One region of the Streptomyces sp. NPDC059874 genome, then DNA from elsewhere that is predicted to be linked to it. Evidence: riboswitches for the same ligand, from Rfam matches in the RefSeq annotation. Region 1 holds a riboswitch; the other holds the start of a gene.
What was found. Region 1 has a riboswitch for guanidine ahead of ACFV9H_RS24755 (multidrug efflux SMR transporter). Riboswitches for the same ligand answer to the same signal wherever they lie in the genome.
Positions count from the first base shown of each region.

Region 2: another riboswitch for guanidine. It lies ahead of ACFV9H_RS02430 (Ohr family peroxiredoxin); the one in region 1 lies ahead of ACFV9H_RS24755 (multidrug efflux SMR transporter).

Region 1 is NZ_JBHWJY010000046.1:381-10,548, reverse strand. It holds gene ACFV9H_RS24790 (hypothetical protein) at 1-154, shown strand, start outside; gene rdgB (RdgB/HAM1 family non-canonical purine NTP pyrophosphatase) at 163-786, shown strand; tRNA gene ACFV9H_RS24780 (tRNA-Leu) at 850-933, opposite strand; gene bcp (thioredoxin-dependent thiol peroxidase) at 1,113-1,580, opposite strand; gene ACFV9H_RS24770 (RNA-guided endonuclease InsQ/TnpB family protein) at 1,726-2,946, shown strand; gene ACFV9H_RS24765 (DUF3618 domain-containing protein) at 3,078-3,398, shown strand; gene ACFV9H_RS24760 (co-chaperone GroES) at 3,442-3,783, shown strand; guanidine-III (ykkC-III) riboswitch at 3,828-3,900, shown strand; gene ACFV9H_RS24755 (multidrug efflux SMR transporter) at 3,939-4,259, shown strand; gene ACFV9H_RS24750 (transglycosylase domain-containing protein) at 4,261-6,678, opposite strand; gene ACFV9H_RS24745 (ABC transporter permease) at 6,890-7,693, shown strand; gene ACFV9H_RS24740 (ABC transporter permease) at 7,686-8,564, shown strand; gene ACFV9H_RS24735 (ATP-binding cassette domain-containing protein) at 8,567-9,535, shown strand; gene ACFV9H_RS24730 (DUF1707 domain-containing protein) at 9,636-10,168, shown strand, end outside.
Region 2 is NZ_JBHWJY010000003.1:10,052-20,219, forward strand. It holds gene ACFV9H_RS02415 (hypothetical protein) at 1-673, opposite strand, end outside; gene ACFV9H_RS02420 (type 1 glutamine amidotransferase domain-containing protein) at 753-1,526, opposite strand; gene ACFV9H_RS02425 (AraC family transcriptional regulator ligand-binding domain-containing protein) at 1,743-2,762, shown strand; guanidine-III (ykkC-III) riboswitch at 2,817-2,878, shown strand; gene ACFV9H_RS02430 (Ohr family peroxiredoxin) at 2,954-3,406, shown strand; gene ACFV9H_RS02435 (hypothetical protein) at 3,393-3,842, shown strand; gene ACFV9H_RS02440 (class I SAM-dependent methyltransferase) at 3,898-4,650, opposite strand; gene ACFV9H_RS02445 (VOC family protein) at 4,647-5,075, opposite strand; gene ACFV9H_RS02450 (M20/M25/M40 family metallo-hydrolase) at 5,244-6,590, shown strand; gene ACFV9H_RS02455 (carboxylesterase/lipase family protein) at 6,605-8,185, shown strand; gene ACFV9H_RS02460 (ABC transporter ATP-binding protein) at 8,252-8,959, opposite strand; gene ACFV9H_RS02465 (ABC transporter ATP-binding protein) at 8,956-9,717, opposite strand; gene ACFV9H_RS02470 (branched-chain amino acid ABC transporter permease) at 9,714-10,168, opposite strand, start outside.

The DNA of each region.
Region 1 (10,168 bases):
GACGGACAACACCGACCTGGGCAAGGCCATCGACTCGATGACCACGGCGGTCAAGAACGTCCGCACCGCCATCGAACAGGGCAACCCCAACCCGGACATCAAGCCGGTCGCCGACGCCGCCTCCGAGCTCTCGAAGGTCTGCACGCCGGGATAATGGGGGGCATGACCTCGACGCCCACGACGCCCAGCCGTCTGATCCTGGCCACCCGCAACGCGGGCAAAGTCTCCGAACTCCACGCCATCCTGTCCGACGCCGGCCTGCCGCACGAGCTGGTCGGCGCGGACGCGTACCCGGAGATCCCGGACGTCAAGGAAACCGGCGTCACCTTCGCCGAGAACGCCCTCCTCAAGGCCCACGCCCTCGCCCAGGCCACGGGCCTCCCGGCGGTCGCCGACGACTCCGGCCTCTGCGTGGACGTCCTGAACGGCGCCCCCGGCATCTTCTCCGCCCGCTGGGCGGGCCGCCACGGCGACGACGCCGCGAACCTCTCTCTGTTGCTGGCCCAACTCGCGGACATCGACGCAGCCCACCGCGGCGCCCACTTCTTCTGCGCGGCGGCCCTGGCCCTCCCGGACGGCACGGAGCGCGTGGTCGAAGGCCGCCTCCTGGGCACCCTCCGCCACACCCCCTCCGGGGTGGGCGGCTTCGGCTACGACCCGATCCTCCAGCCACTGGGGGAGTCGCGGACGTGCGCGGAAATGACGGCGGAGGAGAAGAACGCGATCTCCCACCGGGGGCAGGCGTTCCGGGCCTTGGTCCCGGTGGTCCGGGAACTGCTGGGCTGACGCTTCCCCAAAACGTCGAAGGCCCCGTACGCGACATCTGCGTACGGGGCCTTCGACGTGACGTGCGGTTGGGGGGACTCGAACCCCCACGGGTATTAACCCATTTGGACCTAAACCAAACGTGACTGCCAATTCCACCACAACCGCGACATATAGCCCAATTCGGACATCGTGCCCGGCTGGGTTGGCTTCAGTCTACGGGGCGGCCGGGGTGGGCGGCAGGTTTGGGGCGACGATTCCGGCACCAGGTGTCCGTCAGGGAGTGGCAGTTGGGGCGCGGGCGGCCCGCGCCGAGTTAGGTGCGGGCCGCTCGGGCGGAGTGGGACTCAGATGCCCAGGTCCTTGATGATCTTGGCTACGTGGCCCGTGGCCTTGACGTTGTAGAAGGCGTGCTCGACCTTGCCCTCCTCGTCCACCACCACCGTGGAGCGGATGACCCCCGTCACCGTCTTGCCGTACAGCTTCTTCTCGCCGAAGGCGCCGTAGGCGGTCAGCGTCTCCTTCTCCGGGTCCCCGACCAGGGTGACCTTCAGGTGCTCCTTCTCGCGGAACTTCGCCAGCTTCTCCGGCTTGTCCGGGGACACGCCGATGACGTCGTAGCCGGCCGTGGCCAGTACGTCCAGGTTGTCCGTGAAGTCGCAGGCCTGCTTCGTGCAGCCCGGCGTCAGCGCGGCGGGGTAGAAGTACACGATGACCTTGCGGCCCTTGTGGTCGGCGAGCGAGATCTCGTTGCCGTCCGCGTCGGGCAGGGTGAAGGCGGGGGCGGTGTCGCCCGGCTGCAGTCGCTCGCTCATCTCAATCTCCTCGGTTGGAACCTCCGGCTCAAGCCGGAGGGGCAAACGCATCTCGGGCCAGAAGCCGCGTTGCGGCGGGGTGTCGCTAGGTGATGCTATGACCTGCGCTTGTGTTCGGATCGTGACCGACCCTAGCGTCCGGGGTGTGGGGGCTTCTTCTTCCGTGAAGCGGGCATTCAAATACCGCTTCTATCCGACCAACGTGCAAGCGGCTGAGCTGTCTCGCACGTTTGGCTGCGTGCGGAAGGTCTACAACCTGGCTCTTGCCGCCCGCTCCGAGGCGTGGACGGCGCGCAAGGAGCGGGTGGGCTACGGGCAGACGTCTGCACTGCTCACCCGCTGGAAGAAGACCACGGAACTGGCCTATCTGGCTGAGGTGTCGTCGGTGCCCTTGCAGCAGGCGCTGCGACATGTGCAGGCAGCGTTTGTGGCGTTCTGGGGGAAGCGAGCTCGGTATCCCCGTTTCAAGTCGAAGCGAAAGTCCCGGGCGAGTGCCGAGTACACGCGCAGCGCGTTCCGCTACGCCGACGGTCGGCTCGTGCTCGCGAAGGTGGCGGAGCCTCTGGACATTGTGTGGTCGCGCCCGCTGCCCCTGGGAGTGGAGCCGTCCACGGTGACGGTGTCCCGTGACAGTGCCGGGCGCTGGTTCGTGTCCCTCCTGTGCGAGGACACGCCCAAGCCCATGACCGCCACCACGAACGCGGTGGGCATCGATGCCGGGCTGTCAGCCCTGGTCACCTTGTCCACCGGACAGAAGATCGCCAACCCGAAGCACGAGCGCAGGGATCGAGAGCGTCTGGCCCGGGCCCAGCGGGCGCTGTCGCGGAAGGAAAGGGGTAGCAGCAACCGGGCCAAAGCCCGCGTCAGGGTGGCGAGGATCCATGCCCGGATCGCCGACCGCCGCAAGGATCACCTGCACAAACTGACGACTCGACTCGTGCGCGAAAACCAAACGCTCGTGATCGAGGGACTCACCGTCCGCAACATGCTCAAGAGCCACAGCCTCGCCCGGGCCATCACCGACGCGGCCTGGCGCGAGCTGCGCAGAATGCTGGAGTACAAGACGGCCTGGTACGGACGCGAGCTGATCATCGTCGACCGGTGGTTCCCCAGCTCCAAACTGTGCTCGACATGTGGGGCGATTGCCGAGGCGATGCCCCTGAACGTCCGAGAATGGACGTGCGAGAGCTGCGGGACGACCCACGACCGGGACGAGAACGCAGCAATCAATCTTCTGGCCGCCGGGCTGGCGGTTGCTGCCTGTGGAGCGGGCGTAAGACCTCGACGGGAGTCCTCCTCTCGGCTGGGGCGGTCCGCGGCGAAGCAGGAAACCTCACCCGCGAGGGTGGGAATCCCCTCCCTCTAGGGAGGGGGAAGCCAAGTCAGGAGTCTCCTCGGGAGGGCATCGGTATAGGTATGCCACGAGACTAAACTGACAGACTGCGCATGGGGGACTACGTCCCACGCCAGACACGACAAGACGACGGAGGCAGCGCGGTGCCCGAAGCCAGGACCCCCGCACAGATCGAGGCGGACATCGTCCGCCGCCGCGAGCAGCTCGCCGAGACGCTCGACGAGATCGGGGTGCGGATGCACCCGAGGACGATCATCGGGGACGCGAAGGCCAGGGTCGCCTCGACCGTCGATCACACCGCCGGGCGGGCCTTCGCCGCCGTGAACCGGTGCGTGACCGACGTGCAGGCCGGGCTGCGTCACGAGGACGGGGCCCCGCGTTTCGAGCGGGTCGTGCCCGTCGCGCTGCTCGCGGTGGGTCTGGTGGGGCTGCTCGTCGTCTCGGCGCGCCGTCGGCGGGGATGACCCTCCGGAGTACACGGTCGGCGCGGGCAGGTAAGTTCGAGGCGTGAGCGAGAACACCACCCACGACAAGCTGCCCATCCGCATGCTCCACGACCGCGTGCTCGTGAAGTCCGACCTGCCGGAGGGGGAGCGCCGCTCGGGCGGCGGCATCCTGATTCCGGCGACGGCCGCGGTGGGCAAGCGGCTGGCCTGGGCCGAGGTGGTCGCGGTCGGGCAGAACGTACGCAGCGTCGAGCCGGGCGACCGGGTGCTGTACGACCCCGAGGACCGGGCCGAGGTCGAGGTGCGGGGTGCGACGTACGTGCTGATGCGCGAGCGGGACCTGCACGCGGTGGCCGCGGAGCGGCTGGAGGGGTCGAAGGACTCCACCGGGTTGTACCTGTAGGAATTCTAGGAAAGGGCTGGTGGCGGAGGTCACCGGCCCTTTTCGTCGCCCTTTGCTACGGTGGAGGGGAACCCCGACGAGACGCGCCGTACCGGGTGAACGACAAGACGACGCACCCCGTATCGCTGGATGTCTCGTCGCTCGGAGGTGCCGTCATGGCATGGGTTCTTCTTCTCGTCGCCGGTCTGCTCGAAGTCGGCTGGTCGATCGGCATGAAGTTCACCGAAGGTTTCACCCGGCTGTGGCCCAGTGTGTTCACGGGCGCCGGGATCGTCGCCAGCATGGTGCTGCTGTCCTACGCCGCGAAGAGCCTGCCCATCGGTACCGCGTACGGCGTGTGGGTGGGCATCGGCGCCGCGGGTGCGGCCGTGCTGGGCATGGCGGTGCTGGGTGAGCCCGTCACCGCCGCCCGGATCTTCTTCATCTGTCTGCTGCTGGTGGCCGTGGTGGGGCTGAAGGCCACCTCGGGGCACTAGGTCATTCCAGGAACGCGGACGGCGGGCGCCGGCCCGCCGCTCCCGCGTCGGCGCCCGCTTCGGCGTCGGTTCCCTGTGTCGTTCCGCCCTGGGTGCCCGTGGTGGTGCCGCCCTGTGTGCCTTCGGTGGGGCCGCCGTTGGTCTGGCCACCTTGGGTCTGGCCTCCGTTGTTCTGGCCTCCGTTGGTTTGGCCGCCCTGGTTCTGGCCCCCGTTGGTCCGGCCCCCGTTGTCCTGGCCCCCGTTGTCCTGGCCGCCATTCGGGTCGGGGCGCGTCGGGCGGGTCGGGCGGCCGGGGCGGCTCGGGAAGGGCTCTTCCGGGGTTTCCTCCGGCGGGAACGGCTCGAAGCTCGGGGAGGGCGGGGGCTGGGCCGCGCCCGGCTGGAGTTCGAGGTCGAAGTCGACGGGGTCGGTGCCCTCGAGGGCCGTCTTCGTGTAGGAGGCCCAGATGCGGGCCGGGTAGCCGCCTCCGCCGATGCGGGCCTCGCCGAGGGCGCCGTACAGGGACTGCAGGGTTCCGGTGTCGGGGTCCTGGCCCATCATGGAGACCACGGTGACCAGGTCCGGGGTGTAGGCGGCGAACCATGCCGAGCGGTCCAGTTCGCCGGTGCCGGTCTTGCCGGCGGCCGGGTGGCCGGCGGCCAGGGCCGCCGTGCCGGTGCCGTTGTCGACCACGCTGACCAGCATGGACGTGGTGGTGTCGGCGGCCTCGCGGCTGATGGCCTGGGTGGGGGTGCGATCGGGGAGGCCGATGGTGTCGTCCTCCTTGGTGATCTTCTCCAGGAAGGTGTACGGGGTGCGGCGGCCGTGGTCCGCGAGGGTCGCGTACGCCTGTGTCATGTCGAGGACGCTGGCCTGGAGGGTGCCCAGTGCCATGGCCGGGCCTTGGACGAAGTTCGGGGTGTTTTCGGGGATGCCGAGGTCGACGGCGGTCTTCTTGACCTTCGCCGTGCCGACGTCGACGACCATCTGGGCGAAGACGGCGTTGACGGAGAGGTCTGTGGCGGTGTTGACGGTGATGTTCCCGTAGGAGACCTGGCCCTCGTTCTCGGGGGCGTAGGGGATTCGGGTGCCGACCACGCGGCGCTTGTTGTCGCCGTTGTAGATCGTGTTGGGGGTGATGCGGCGCCCGTCCTGGGTGCGGGAGTCGGTCTCGACGGCGGCCGCGAAGACGAAGGGCTTGAAGGTGGAGGCGACCTGGTAGTCGTGGCGGGTCGCGTTGTTCACGTACTGCCTGGTGTAGTCGATGCCGCCGTACATGGCGACGACCTTGCCGGTGGCGGGGTCGATGGAGACGCCCCCGGCGCGGACGAGGCGGTCGGCCTTGCGCGCTTCCGGGTCGAGTTTGCCGACGAGTTGGGCGTCGACGGCTTCGACGAAGGCGTTCTGGCGGCGCTTGTCGATGGTGGTGGTGATCCGGTAGCCGCCTTCGGCGAGGGTCTTCTCGTCGAGGATCTTGTGCTCGGCGATGTAGTCCTTGATCGCTTCCACGAGGTAGCCGCGCTGCCCGGACAGTCCGGCGGCGGGGCGGACCTTGCCCGGTTCGGGGAACCGGGTGGCCGCGCGCTCGGCGGCCGGCAGCCAGTTCTTCTTGACCATGCCGTCGAGCACGTAGTTCCAGCGGGCGAGGGCGCGGTCGCGGCTCTGGGGGTGGGAGACGACGTCGAAGGCGCTGGGGGAGTTGAGGAGGGTGGCGAGGTAGGCGCCCTCTGCGGTGGTGAGTTTGCCGACGTCCTTGCCGTAGTAGGCCTGGGAGGCGGCTTGGATGCCGTAGGCGTTGCGGCCGAAGTAGCTGGTGTTCAGGTACCCCTCCAGGATGTAGTTCTTCGACTTCTCGCGGCCGAGTTTGATCGCGATGAAGAACTCGTTGACCTTGCGTTTGATCGTCTGTTCCTGGCCCAGGTAGTAGTTCTTGACGTACTGCTGGGTGATGGTGGAGCCGGATTGGGTGCCCTTGCCGGTGGCCGTGTTCCAGGCGGCGCGGAGCATCGCCTTGGGGTCCACCGCCCGTTCGGAGTAGAAGTCCCGGTCCTCGGCGGCGAGTACGGCTTCCTGGACGGTCCGGGGGATCTGCGAGAGCGGCACGTTGACGCGGTTGACCTCGCCGTCGCGTGCGAGCTGGGAGCCGTCGGAGTAGAGGTAGACGTTGGACTGCGCGGTGGCGGCGGCGTTGGCCGGTGGGATGTCGACGAGCAGGTAGCCGGCGACGAGGGCGCCGACGAGCAGCAGGACGAGGAGGAGTACGCCGCCCAGCACCATGCGCCAGGTGGGGACGAGGCGCCGCCAGCCGGTGCGCTTGCGGCGGGGCTTCTTTCCCGGTCCGGGAGGGTTGGCGGGCTGCTGGGCCCGTGGGGGCTGCCGTTCGTCGGGCGAGTCCGGGTCGCGAGGGGTCCAGCCCGGGGGTGGTGACTGGTCGCTCATCTCCAGGGGCTCCTCGGCGCTGTGCGAAATATCCACTTCTGTACCTCATGGTGTCTACCCGATGGCCGCTGATTACGCTCCGGACGGGCGTAAATCGGTCGCGTGGATCGCCCCTCCGCACTAAGCTCGCGCGCTTTGGCCGACGTAGGAACGACCTGGGAAAGGGAGGGATACGGTGCGGCAGAAAGCGCGTCGGCGAGCACATCGGCGCATGCGCCTCTATCCGGCGGTCGCGGCGGGCGGGTTCCGGCGCTACGCCACGTACGGGACGGCGACGGCGGCCGGGGTGTTCACCAACACCGTCTTCGGTTTCATCGTCGCGTACACGTACATCGCGCTGTGGGGCGAGCGCCCCGGGCTCGGGGGCTACGACCAGGCGCAGGCCCTGACCTTCGTGTGGGTGAGCCAGTCGCTGCTCGCCGCGGGGGCGTTGATCGGGGGCGGCTTCCAGGAAGAGATCCAGGAGCGGGTCCGAACGGGTGACATCGCCGTCGACCTGTACCGGCCGGCGGACCTTCAGATGTGGTGGCTGGCCGCCGACATGGGCCGGGCCGCCTTCCAGTTGGTGGGGCGGGGGGTGGTCCCGCTGCTGGCGGGTTCGCTGGTGTTCACGCTGGCGCTGCCCGACGAACCGGTGCGTTGGCTGCTGTTCCTGGTGTCCGTGGCGCTCGGTCTGGTGGTGAGCTTCGCGGTGCGCTACCTGCTGGGGATGGTGGCGTTCTGGCTGATGGACGGTTCGGGGATCAACATGATGGCCACGGTCGTCTCGATCTTCTTCTCGGGGATGCTGCTGCCGCTGACGGTCTTCCCGGGCGGTTTCGGCGAGTTCGTGCGGGTGCTGCCGTGGTCGGCGATGCTCCAGGTGCCGGTGGACGTGCTGATGGGCAAGCACGCGGGGGCCGGCGGTGCGGCCGAGGCGCTGGGGTTCCAGGCCGGGTGGGCGCTCGTACTGCTGGGCGCGGGGCGGCTGTTGCAGGCGGCGGCGACGCGGAAGGTGGTGGTCCAGGGTGGCTGAGGCGGTGGTCGCGGGCCGGGAGCGGGAGCCGGGCGCTGCCGCGGTCGTGGGGCGGCGGCGCGGCCGGGCGGTGGAGGGGGTGCGGGGCTACGGGCTGATCGTGGCGATGTGGATCCGCTCGACGATGACGTACCGGACGTCGTTCCTCCTGTCGGCGTTCGGGAACGCGGCGATCACACTGCTCGACTTCGTCGCGATCTACATCATGTTCTCCCACGTGGACGTATTGGGCGGTTTCACGCTGCCCGAGATCGCCCTGCTGTACGGGTCCTGCTCGGCTTCCCTGGGCTTGGCGGACCTGCTGCTCGGCAATACGGACCGGATCGGGGCGCGGATCCGCGACGGTTCGCTCGACACGATGCTGGTGCGTCCGGTTCCGATCCTCGCGCAGGTCGCGGCGGACCGGTTCGCGCTGCGTCGACTGGGGCGGGTGGTGCAGGGGTTGGGCGTGCTGGGCTGGGCGGTCTCGGTGCTGGACGTGGACTGGACGCCCGGCAGGGTGCTGTTGGTGCCGGTGATGATCGTGTCGGGGGCGGCGATCTTCGGTGCGGTGATGGTTGCGGGGGCGGCGTTCCAGTTCCTGGCGGGGGACGCGGCGGAGGTGCAGAACTCCTTCACGTACGGCGGCTGCACGATGCTCCAGTACCCGCCGACGGTGTTCGCGACGGAGCTGCTGCGCGGGGTGACCTTCGTGGTCCCGCTGGCCTTCGTCAACTGGCTGCCGGCGCTGTACGTGCTGGGGCGGCCCGATCCGCTGGGGCTGCCGGGGTGGGTGGCGTACCTGAGCCCGCTGGTGGCCTTCGCGGTGTTCCTGCCCGCGTCGCTGGCGTGGCGCGCGGGTGTCCGTTCGTACCGGAGTACGGGGAGCTAGCTGTGTCGGATGCGTTGATCTCACTGGACGGGGTCGAGAAGGTCTTCGACGTACGGCGCCGGGTCGGTCTGATGCGCCGGGAGAAGCGCCGGGTCAGGGCGGTGGACGGGATCAGCTTCGAGGTGGCCCGGGGCGAGATGGTCGGCTACATCGGGCCGAACGGTGCCGGGAAGTCGACGACGATCAAGATGCTGACCGGGATCCTGACCCCGAGCGGCGGCCGGGTGCGGGTCGCGGGCATCGATCCGGCGCGGGAGCGGATGCGGCTGGCGCACCGGATCGGGGTGGTGTTCGGGCAGCGGACCACGCTGTGGTGGGACCTGCCGTTGAAGGACTCGTACGGGTTGATGCGGCGGCTGTACCGGATCCCGGGGGCGCGGTTCCGTTCCAATCTGGAGCGGTGCGTGGACAGGTTGGACCTGGCGGAACTGTTGGACGTGCCGGTGCGGCAGCTGTCGCTGGGGCAGCGGATGCGCGGGGACATCGCGGCGGCGCTGCTGCACGATCCGGACGTGCTGTACCTGGACGAGCCGACGATCGGGCTGGACGTGGTGAGCAAGGCGAAGGTGCGGGGTTTCCTGCGGCAGTTGAACGAGGAGCTCGGCACGACGGTGCTGCTGACCACGCACGACCTCCAGGACATCGAGCAGCTGTGCGAGCGGGTGATGGTGATCGACCACGGGCGGCTGATGTACGACGGGTCGCTCGGCGGACTGCACTCGGCGGGTTCGGTGGAGGAGGTCGAACGGACCCTGGTGATCGACCTGGAGCGGGAACTCGCGCCGATCGAGGTGGCGGGCGCGCGGGTGGTGAAGGTGGAGGGGCCGCGGCAGTGGCTGGCGTTCCCGGCGGGCGCGTCGGCGGCGCCGCTGGTGGCCGCGGTTGCGGCGGAGTATCCGCTGGTGGACCTGTCGGTGCGGGAGCCGGACATCGAGGACGTGATCGCGCGGATGTACGCGGGGCGGGGGTGAGGCGGTGCGGCCGGATAAGGGGTAAGCCGGGGTGGATCTCCGGGTGCGCTCCGGGTCCGACCCGTACAACTCACGCCGATCCGTGCATAGTCTGGTGCGCATGAGTGACGAGCGGCCGGAGAAGCCGTTGCCGGAGCTGAGGGCGTCGGATGCCGACCGGGACCGGGTGGTGGAGCGTCTGCGGGACGCCGTCGCCGAGGGCCGGCTCGACATGGAGGAATTCGAGGAGCGGCTGGAGGCGGCGTACAAGTCCCGTACGTACGCGGAACTGGAACCGCTGACGCGGGACCTGCCGGCGGTGGGGGCGGGGGCGGCGGCTTCGTCGCCGGTTCCGCTCGCCGCGTCGGGTTCCGGTTCCGGTTCGTCGTGGCCGGCCAGGATCGGCGGTACGGGCACGTCCACGACAGCCGTGGCGATCATGTCGGGCTTCCAGCGCAAGGGCCGGTGGACGGTGCCCGCGCGGTTCGACGCGGTGGCGTTCTGGGGCGGCGGGGAGCTGGACCTGCGGGAGGCGAACTTCGCGCAGCGCGAGGTCGTGATCAACTGCGTGGCGATCATGGGCGGCATCCAGATCACGGTGCCGCCGGGCGTGGCCGTCGACGTGCGGGGCATCGGCGTCATGGGCGCCTTCGA
Region 2 (10,168 bases), on a different contig from region 1:
CGGTGACGACCCGGAACCAGCCCTTGCCGGCGCCGCCGTACATGGCGTCGACGTAGTCCTGGAGTTCGTACGTCTTCTGGATCTGGAGCCTGATCGCGGTCATCTCGTCGCAGCCGCGGTCCTTGAAGAAGTAGAGCGAGCAGATGACCCCGTTGGTGACCATGTCGTTGACCAGGATCCGCTGGCCGCCCCGCCAGGCCCGCTCCACCCAGGCGTAGTAGGTCTGCTGGTGGGTGGCGGAATCGTGGGCCGGCCAGTCGCGGAACGTCGGCCAGCCGTTCGGGTCGTGCCGGCCGTCACCGCCCTTGGTGATCATGTCGAAGAGGGCGAGGACGCCGTTGGGGTAGTGCTCGGGGCAGTCCTTGAGGGCGTCCGCCGCCCCCGCCGTGGAGAAGACCTTGCCGCAGACCAGCCGTCCCCCGAAGCCCTCGTTGGACATCAGGTGGACGTGCCCGTCGACGTATCCGCGGACCCGGCCCTGGGCGTCGGTCCCGGTGAACGGCTCCCCCGTGACGTTGACCTGCGAGTCCGGGGCCGGCCGCGCCACGGGCTCCCACCACTGCGGGCCCGCCGACGCGCCGGTGGCCGCCGGGCCGAGCATCAGGGTGACCATCGCGAGGACCAGGCCGGTCAAGAGGTACCGGCTTCGCCCGAAGGCTCTTCGTCGATTCATCCCCATCCCTTTCACGAAGCGTTCATGACACTGCGGAGATGGTCTTCGGCCGCCGGCCCGCGCGATGTGGGGGCCGGGCTCAACCCGATCGGTGCACCGCTCCCGCCGCATGGGTACGGACCAGGGCCAGGTACTCGGCCGCCAGCCGGTGGCAGTCGCCGGGCCACCGCGCGGAGACGTAGTTGCCGTCCCTGACGGTGAAGCCCCGTCCCGGCCGGGCCGCGGTGTCGCGGACGGGCAGCGGTGGGCCGGCGAGGAAATGGCTCGGATCGGCGAGCGCCGCCGTGACCTCCTGCTGCACGGTGGTGCGGTACGTGCGGTAGTAGCGGCCGAGCCAGAGGCGGGTGAGGTTCCAACCGGTCAGCTCCAGCAGGGACGTCAGGGCCGTCGTCCGCCGGCCGTGGAGGACGGAGCGCCCGGTGGCGGGATCCTTGGCCCGCGCGGCGAGCAGCACGCCGTGGCAGACGGCCCCCACCGGCAGGCCCTGGATGAAGACCCGGGCGAACAACTGCTGGGCGGTGGCGTCCTCGAGCAGAGTCCGCATGCCCTCGGCGTGGCCGCCGGGTACGAACAGGCCCGTGATCTCGGCCGGGTCGACATCGGCGTACGAGGAGGGGGCGAGGAACCAGCGGTCGTCGGTGAGGCGCCGGTAGGCGGCGAGCTCGGCGCGGCGGGTCATCAGCCAGGGCGACAGCCAGGAGAAGCCGAGGTCCGTGAGCCTGGGGTCGGCGAACGCGACCTTCCCGCCGGGGGTCGCGAACCGCACCTCGAAGCCGGCGTCCCGCAGTGCGGCCCAGGGCACCGCCGCCTCGGTCGGGTCGTAGTCGCCTGCGGGAAGCAGGAAGAGAATCACGGGCGTACTCCTCTGAGCGGTGGTGATCAGGGCAGCACGCTTCCCCGGTGCTCCATGGCCCCTGATCCCCTCGGTGTCCGAAGGCCGACCTTAGGAGCGGCCCGCGTCGCCGTCATTCACTCCTGCGGCCAATCCGTTGACTCCCCGAACCCGCTCCCATGGGCCGCGTCGCCGACGGTGTTGACGGGGGTGGTGCGCCCGCATTGACTGGCGGCCGTGTCCACCATCGAGCCGCCCTCCGTCACCGCGTGCTACGCCCTCGCCGTCCTGAACGCGACGGCGGAGGGCGCCGGCGGGTCCGGTTCCTGGGCCTTGCCCACGGACCGGCTCGAGTTCGGCGAGATGCGCGCCCTGTGGGACGAGGTGCTCGGCGCCCGGGACTCCGGCCCGCACACCGGGCTCCTCGTGGGCGACCGCATCCGGCCCGAAGGCCTGCACATCCTGGGCCACCTCGTCCTCACCTGCGCCAGCCTCGCGGACGCCGCGCAGGCCGCCGAGCGCTACCACCCCCTGGTGAGCCAGGCGGGCACGGTGACCCTGGACCGCCGCGGGGACGCCGGCCGGGTCTGCTACCGGCCGACCGTCGACCCGGCGGCCATGCACCCCCAGCAGGTGGAGGCGATCGTCAGCAGCATGGTGCGGGCGGGCCGCTGGATCGCCGGCGACGACTGGGCGCCCCTGGCCGTGTCGTTCGCCCACCCCCGTGCGGGCTCGCCGGAGCCCTACGCCCGCGTCCTCGGCTGCCCCGTCACCTTCGACGCCCCGGAGAACGCGATCACGGTGTCCAACGAGGACCTCGACAGGCGCCGCCCCCTCTACGATCCGGCGCTCAACGCCCTGCACCGGACCTACGCCGACCGGCTCCTGCACCGGCTGTCCAGTGCCGCGACCGTGGCCGAGCGCGTGCGGCGGTGGCTGGAGCACGCCGCGCTCGAGGACGCGGGCCCCGAGGGCCCCGCCAAGGAGTTCAACCTCAGCGTCCGGTCGCTGCGCAGGGCCCTGCACGCGGAGGGCACGTCGTGGCGCGCGCTCCTCGACACCGCCCGCCACGGCCGGGCCAGGCGACTGCTGGAGACCACGCCCCTGCCGCTGGACCGGATCGCGCCCCTCGTCGGCCTGAGCGGCGCGACGGCCCTGGTCCGTGCCTTCACCCGGTGGGAGGGCATGCCTCCGGGGGCGTACCGCACCCTGCGCCGGCCGGCGTCCTCGGTTCGCGACGGGGCCGGCAGCGGGTGAGGCACCTCACCATGAGCGAGGCCCCGGCCCGCCGCGCCGGTTGCTAGATTGTCCGGCGGCCGGATCCAAGGCCCCGGACGAGATGCGCCGTACCCGGTTACGCACGACGACGCGCGAGGTGCTGCACGAGCAGCGCCGTCCGCTGTCCGCACCCGGGCAGCGTCCTCGTCGAGCAAGATGGGCCGAACGCCATGACCGTGCCACTCACCCGCAGCCTGTACCGGACGACCGCGCATGCCGCCGGGGGCCGTACCGGATCCGTCCGCACGGACGACGGGCGCCTGGACGTCCGCCTCGCCCCGCCGCGCAAGAAGGTGCCCGGCACCACCAACCCCGAGCAGCTGTTCGCGGCCGGTTTCGCCGCCTGCTTCACCTCCGCGCTCGCGGAGGTCGCCGCCGAGTTCGGGGCGGACGCCTCCGCCGCGCGCGTGGCCTGCGAAGTGCAGCTCGGCACCACGGACACGCCGGCGGGCTACGGCCTCGCGGTGGCCCTCACCGTCAGCCTGCCGGGGTGGCGGGCGGCAGACCTCCAGCCCCTGCTGCACCGGGCCGACGCCGTCTGCCCGTACTCGCAGGCCGTACGCGGCAATGTACCGCTGACGCTCCTGGCCGTGGACGACACCGCCGCCGATGACCGGGCCTGAGCCGGAACCGACGGGCCGCTTTCCCGGCGGCCCCGGCGTCCCGGTGCCCGAGCACGGCGCCTGGCTCCGGCGCGGCATCAGCCGCGACGGCGGGCCCCTCCTCGAAGACCGTGAGGTGGTGTGGCTGCAGGCCGGCCGGTACTACGCCGACAGTCGGGGCTTCGCCGGTACGACGTCCTTCGACGGCTCCCAGGTGCACTTCCACCACCTCACGGGCGAGCCCGGCGAAGACGCCGGCACCTTCCGGTGGGAGGGTGCCCATCTCGTCGAGCGGGGTACCAACCCGGACGGCAGCACCTTCCTGGAGGTCTGGACCCCACTGCCCGGTGCCGACGGCGCTACCGGCTCCTGGTCCGGTCCGGACCACCACGTGGTGCGCGTCGGCCGGCACGTGGTGCACGTCGACTCCCGTACGGGTACGTACTGGCGACTTTGACTTCCCGGCGGCGGGGGACGCGGCGCGGCGGGCAGCGCGGCATTCGACTCGGTCCTCACGGTCGTGCTCGCGCCTCGATCAGGAACCGGTGGTCGTGCACCGTGAACCCGCCTGTGATTCTGATGCGCTGATCGAGTCGGCGTAGCGCGGGCTCGTGCTCGGAGGGCTCGAACCCCGGGAACTGCCAGGGAATGGCCCGCAGTTGGAAGATCACCCCTCCGATGTCGTGGAAGGTGTAGCGGCTCATCTCCTCGCGCGCCGTGGTCACGTGAAGGCCCGCGCCTTCCAGTGCCCGTACGGCGACGCCCAGGGTCCAGGTGTCGGGGTCGGCCGGTGAGGGGATGCCGAGGGTTTCGTTCAGTTCCAGCTGGTTGCGGCTGCCCACCTGCTGGGTGAGGAGTCGGCCGCCCGGCGCGAGTGCGGTGCGGATGCTCGCCGCGTCCAGCGCTCCGTGCCGGTTGAGGATCAGGTCGAAGGGTCCGGGTGGCAGGTTCGAGCCCGATGCGCGGTGGACCTCCACCCCCAGCGGGGAGAGGCGTTGCCGGGCCGGGTGGAGGTTGGGCGGCCAGTTCTCGGTGGCCACGCTCCGCGGCGGCAGGGGGGTGAGCGAGGCGAGGAGTTCACCGCCGCCGGTGTCGATGTCCAGGAGGCTGCGCGCGCTCGGGAGCAGGGCGCGGGCGTGCCGTTCGTAGTCCCAGGAGGGGCCCTCGCCGTCCGCCCGGCCCGTCAGCCAACTGAAGTCCCAGCCCGACATGGTGGCCCGTAGGGCTTCCGCGACGTGCTTCTCATACTCGTCGGCGGTCGTCATCGCACGACCGGCTGCGCCGCGACGATGACGTTCCCGTACAGGTCCGCGAAGTGCAGGGAACGACTTTCGTCCTCCTCCCGCTCGCCCCACACCCGCACGCCGTGATCGCGAAGGTGTCTGCCGGTCCGCTCCACATCGGCCGTGTACAAAACGAGCAGGGGCTGACCACCGCACTGACGGCCGATCAGGTCGCGCTCCCACGCCGTGGTCGCGGGCATCAGCCAGAGGCCCACGTGCGCCTGGCCGGGCAGACCGATGTGCAGATAGCGATAACCATCGGCCGTCTGATCGTGCAGGACCGAGAAGCCCAGGACGTCCCGGTAGAAATCCAGGGCGGCCTCGGCATCCGCGACGAGCACCACCACTCGACCGAGCGCGGAGAACAGGTTCTGATCGGAAGAAGGAGCCATGAGCGAAACCTCCAAGGGACGATCGGTCCGGTCATCCGGTAAGTTACACGTGTAACATCACCAACGGCACCCCATTCAAGCCACGGGGCTCCGGATGACCGCGCCCCTCCCTGGGGGGACACGGCTGCGTACGCCTCCCGCCACGACCTCCTCCCTCCCTCTTCGGCGCGCTCCGGAGCGTAGATGCCCACCTCGCCTCAGCCGATGTCGCTGCCCTTCTCCTGGGCCGACCAGGAACGACACCTCGTAGACCACCTTTCGGCGCTGATCCGCCTGGACACCTCGAACCCTCCGGGCAACGAGATCGCCGTCGCCCGCCACCTCTCCCGCGAGCTGTCCCGCTCCGGTATCGCACACGAGATCCTGGAGTCCGAGCCCGGACGGGCCAACCTCGTCGCCCGGCTGCCCGGGACGGGACAGGATCCGCCGCTCATGCTGCTGGGCCACGCCGACGTGGTCGGCGCGGGGCCGAGCGGATGGAGCCGTCCCCCCTTCTCGGGCGAGGTGGCCGACGGCCGTGTGTGGGGCCGCGGGGCACTCGACATGAAGGGCCAGATCGCCGCGAGCCTGCTGATCATGCAACTCCTCGCCGCGCACCGGATCTCGCTGCGGCGGGACGTGCTGCTGGTGGTCACCGCCGACAAGGAGGCCGGCAGCCGGTTGGGGGCGTACTGGCTGTGGGAGCACCACCGCGGCCTCGTCGAGGCCGAGTTCGCGTTCAACGAAGGCGGCGGCCAGCGCTTCGTGACGCCCGGCGGCCCCGTCTACACCGTCCAGGTGGCCGAGAAGGGAAGTGCCCGGATGCGGGTCACCGCTCGCGGGCCGGGCGGCCATGCCTCGGTCCCGCGCTCCGAGTCGGCGGTCTTCACGCTGGCCGAGGCGCTGCTGAGGCTGCGCGCGTTCGCCCCGGAGTCGGTGCTGTGTCCGGCCTCGCGGCGCATGCTCGCCACCTTGGCGGACCTGCACCCGGGCCCGGGCGCCGAGGCGATCGGCCAGTTGCTGAAGGACCCCACCTGGGCCCGTGCGAACAGCCTGCCCATCGATCCCGTCCTGCGGGAGTTCGTCGTCGCGGGGCTGCACAACACCGCCACACCCACCGTGCTGTCCGCGGGGCAGCGCCAGAACGTGGTGCCCGTGGAAGCGGGCGTGGTGCTGGACGGGCGTCTGCTTCCGGGCGAGCGGCCCGAACAGTGGGTGGCGCAGGTCCAAAGGGCCCTCGGGGACCGTGTCGAGGTGTCGCTGCTGCACGGCAGGGTGAGCCGCGCCGGCCAGGAAGCCCCGGAGCTCCTGCGGGTGCTGGGCGAGACCGTCGCGGCCCACGAACCGGGGGCGCGGGTGCTGCCGTACATCAATCCGGCCGCCACGGACGCCCGCGCCCTCCCCGACACGAAGGTCGTCGGATTCTTTCCCTCCGCGAGCGACGCGGACGTCATGCGGCTCATCCACGCACCTGACGAGCATGCCCGGATCACCGACCTGATGTTCGGCGGGAAATGCCTGCTCGACGCGGTCCTCAGACTCTCCACTTGAAAGGAGCCACCCCCATGGGTGTTGTCATCGAGACCCTCACCGGCAAGGTCGAAGGCACGGCCGAGGACGGGCTGTCGGTCTTCAAGGGCATTCCCTACGCCCTCCCCCCGGAAGGGCCCCTCAGGTTCCGGGCGCCGGCTCCGGTCCCCGCCTGGGACGGTGTCCGTCCGGCCACGTCCTTCAGCGCCGCGCCGCCGCAGTTGCCGCTGCTTCCCGGAATGCCCTCGGCCTGGCGGCCGGAGGACGGCCTGGACTGCCTCAGCATGAACGTCTGGACCCCGGGGGGCGCCGGTGACCGGCTGCCGGTCATGGTGTGGATCTACGGCGGGGGGTGGAAGACGGGCCATAGCGCCGATCCGAGCTACGACGGCGAGGTGCTGGCCCGGGGCGGCGTGGTCATGGTGACGTTCAACTACCGCGTCGGATTCGAGGGGTTCGGCTACGTACCGGGGGCACCCGCCAACCGGGGCTTCCTCGACCAGGCCGCCGCACTCACATGGGTACGGGAGAACATCGCCGCCTTCGGCGGCGACCCGGACAACGTGACGATATTCGGCGAGTCCGGCGGAGGCGCGTCCGTCGCCGCCCTGCTGTCCGCACCGGCCGCGCGCGGGCTGTTCCGTCGGGCCATCGTCCAGAGCATGGCCGGGCGGTTCCTGCCCGAGGAGGAAGCCCGGAGGATCGCCGCGACGATCGCGGAGGCGGTCGGCGTGGGCCTCGACGGTCTGGCCTCGGTGTCCCCCGAAGCCCTACTGGCGGTACAGGACGAGCCTCTGTCCGCGATGAGGGAGGATCCGGCGAAGTGGACGACTCCCGAGGCCATCACCGCGTTCTCGCCCGTCATCGACGGCGTCACCGTGGTCGACAAGCCATGGCTCGCCCTCCGTTCGGGGTGCGCACGTGACGTCGACCTGATCTCCGGCTACACGCATGACGAGTTCACCCTGTTCGCCATGGATCGCGGCCTCGTCAAGATCAAACTCGGCGCCATGGTCAAGGCCGTGCCCATGATGCTCGCGGCGGCGCGCGCGGGATTCCGCGATCGGGCATCGCGAGGGCCGGCGCGGCCCTCGGCGAAGATCCGCGACCTCGACCTCGGTACCGTCGCCGATGGATTGCGGCTGGGCCGGCAGGCCGCGGCCGACTACCGCGCCGCCCATCCGGAGCTGAGCGACTCCCAGTTGTACGTCACCATGTTCTCCGACGCGTTGTTCCGGATGCCCGCGACGTGGTTGGCCGAGGCACACGCCGCGTCGGGCGGACGGACGTGGCTCTATGACTTCACGTGGAACAGTCCGGCCTTCGGCGGGGCCCTCGGCGCCTGTCACACCGTGGACATACCGGCGACCTTCGGCCACACGCGAGGGCCTCTGGCCGGCTTCCTGTTCGGCGGCAAGGTCCCGTCCCAGGACTTCACGCGCCTGTCCGAACGGCTCCGCGCCTCCTGGATCTCCTTCGCCGCGTCGGGGGATCCCGGCTGGGCGCCCTTCACCGCGCAGCGGCCGGCGACCCGCCTCTGGGACACCGAACCGTCGGTCGTCGAGGACCCGCTCTCGGCGTCCCGTCGAATCTGGCACGGGGCGTCGGGTCTCTGACGATCGGGAAACGCCTACGAGACGAGCCCCGGTTCGGGGCTCGTCTCGTAGGATGCGTCCGCTCGATCAGTCGACGCCCAGCAGACGCCGCCTGTCTTCGGGACTGGATCGGAATTCCGCGCAGGCCGCCTCGTGGACGATGCGGCCCTTCTGCATGACCGCGACGTTCTGCGCGACGGAGAAGGCGAGCCCCAGGTTCTGTTCGACGAGGACCACCGACATGCCCTGCGCGCTCACCTCGCGGATGACCTCACCCACTTGGGCGACGATGGCGGGCGCGAGGCCGTCGGACGGCTCGTCGAGGAGCAGCAGCCGCGGGTTCCCCAGCAGGGACCGGGCGATCGCGAGCATCTGCTGTTCCCCGCCGGAGAGTTGGTCACCGCGGTGCCCGAGCCGCTCCCCCAGCCGCGGGAGCAGGTCGAAGACGCGGGCCCTCGTCCACGGGCCCCGGGTCGACCGCCTCGACGCGATCGCCAGGTGCTCCGCCACGGTCAGCGGCGCGAAGACCCGGCGCCCCTGCGGTACGACTCCCACGCCGGCCCGGGCGATCACATCGACACGGGATCCGGCGAGCTCGCGACCGCCGAGGGCGATGCTGCCTTCGTACGGCCGGACGAGACCCATGACGGTCGAGATGAGGGTGGTCTTGCCGACCCCGTTGCGGCCGAGGACCGCGACGATCCCGCCTTCGTCGAGGTCGAGATCGACGCCGCCCAGGACCACTCCCCCGGCGTAGCCGGAGCTCAGGCCGCGGATGCTGAAGAACGGCTTCACGAGGCGGCCTCCATCGTGCCGAGGTAGGCGCTCTGAACCTCGCCGGCGGCCCGCACCTCGTCCGGGGTACCGGTTTTCAGGTGTCTGCCGAGGTGCATGACCGTCACCGTGTCGGCGAGCTCGAAGACCATGTCGAGGTCGTGTTCGATCAGGAGTACCGTCACGTCGGCCGGCAGGGCGGCGACGAGTTCGGTGAGTCGAGCCGTCTCCGCCGGGGACATCCCGGCGGCCGGCTCGTCCAGCAACAGCAGCCTGGGTTCGGTGGCCAGGGCGACGGCGACCTCCAGTTGGCGCCGTTCGCCGTGCGAGAGGGCGGCAGCCTGGACGTCGTGCCGGTCGGGCAGTCCCACCTGTTCGAGCAGCGTCCGCGCCCGCGCGATCTCCGTCGTCCGGGCACTGACCCTCCGCCGGCCGCCGAGTCCGCCGCCGGCCCGGCGGAGCACTGCGAGCAGGACGTTCTCCAGCACGGTCTCCCGCATGAAGAGACTGGAGTGCTGGAACGTCGCGGCGACACCGAGTCCGACCCGGCGGTCCACGGGCAGCCGGGTCACGTCCTGCCCGTCGACGAGGATGGTTCCGGAGGTCGTCGCCTGCGTGCCCGAGATCAGGCTGAACAGGGTCGATTTGCCCGCGCCGTTCGGGCCGATGACGGCGTGCCGGGCACCCCGGCGCACGGTGAGGTCGACCTCGTCCAAGGCCCGGAAGGAGCCGAAGTGTCGGGAGACCCGGCGTAGTTCCAGTAGATCGTGTTCTGTCACGCCGTCCTCTTCCGGGTCAGCTTGGGCGGGAGCCGTACGCCGGCCAGCCCGCGGGGCAGCGCGTAGACGGCGATGACGAAGAACAGTCCGAGCAGCAGCGGCCCGCGTCCGGCGACGGCTTCCAGGTTTCCGAGGTAGTCGCGGGTGAGCCAGACGAGCGCTGCCCCGGCACAGGCCCCCCACATCGAGCCGGAGCCGCCTATGACGACGGCGAGCAGGGCGAGGGCGGCGATCTCGAATCCCGCGTCGCCGGGCGAGACGAACCGCTGCACCGACACCCACAGGCCGCCGGCGACGCCGGCAAGCGCCCCGGCGCCGCAGTAGACGGCCAGGGCGTACCGTCGGGTGGGGTATCCGATCGCGCTCATGCGGCGCTCGTTGTCGCGGATCCCGCGCAGGGCGAGGGCGAACGGTGTGGAGCCCAGTCGGGAGACGGCCGCGAAGAGCAGCA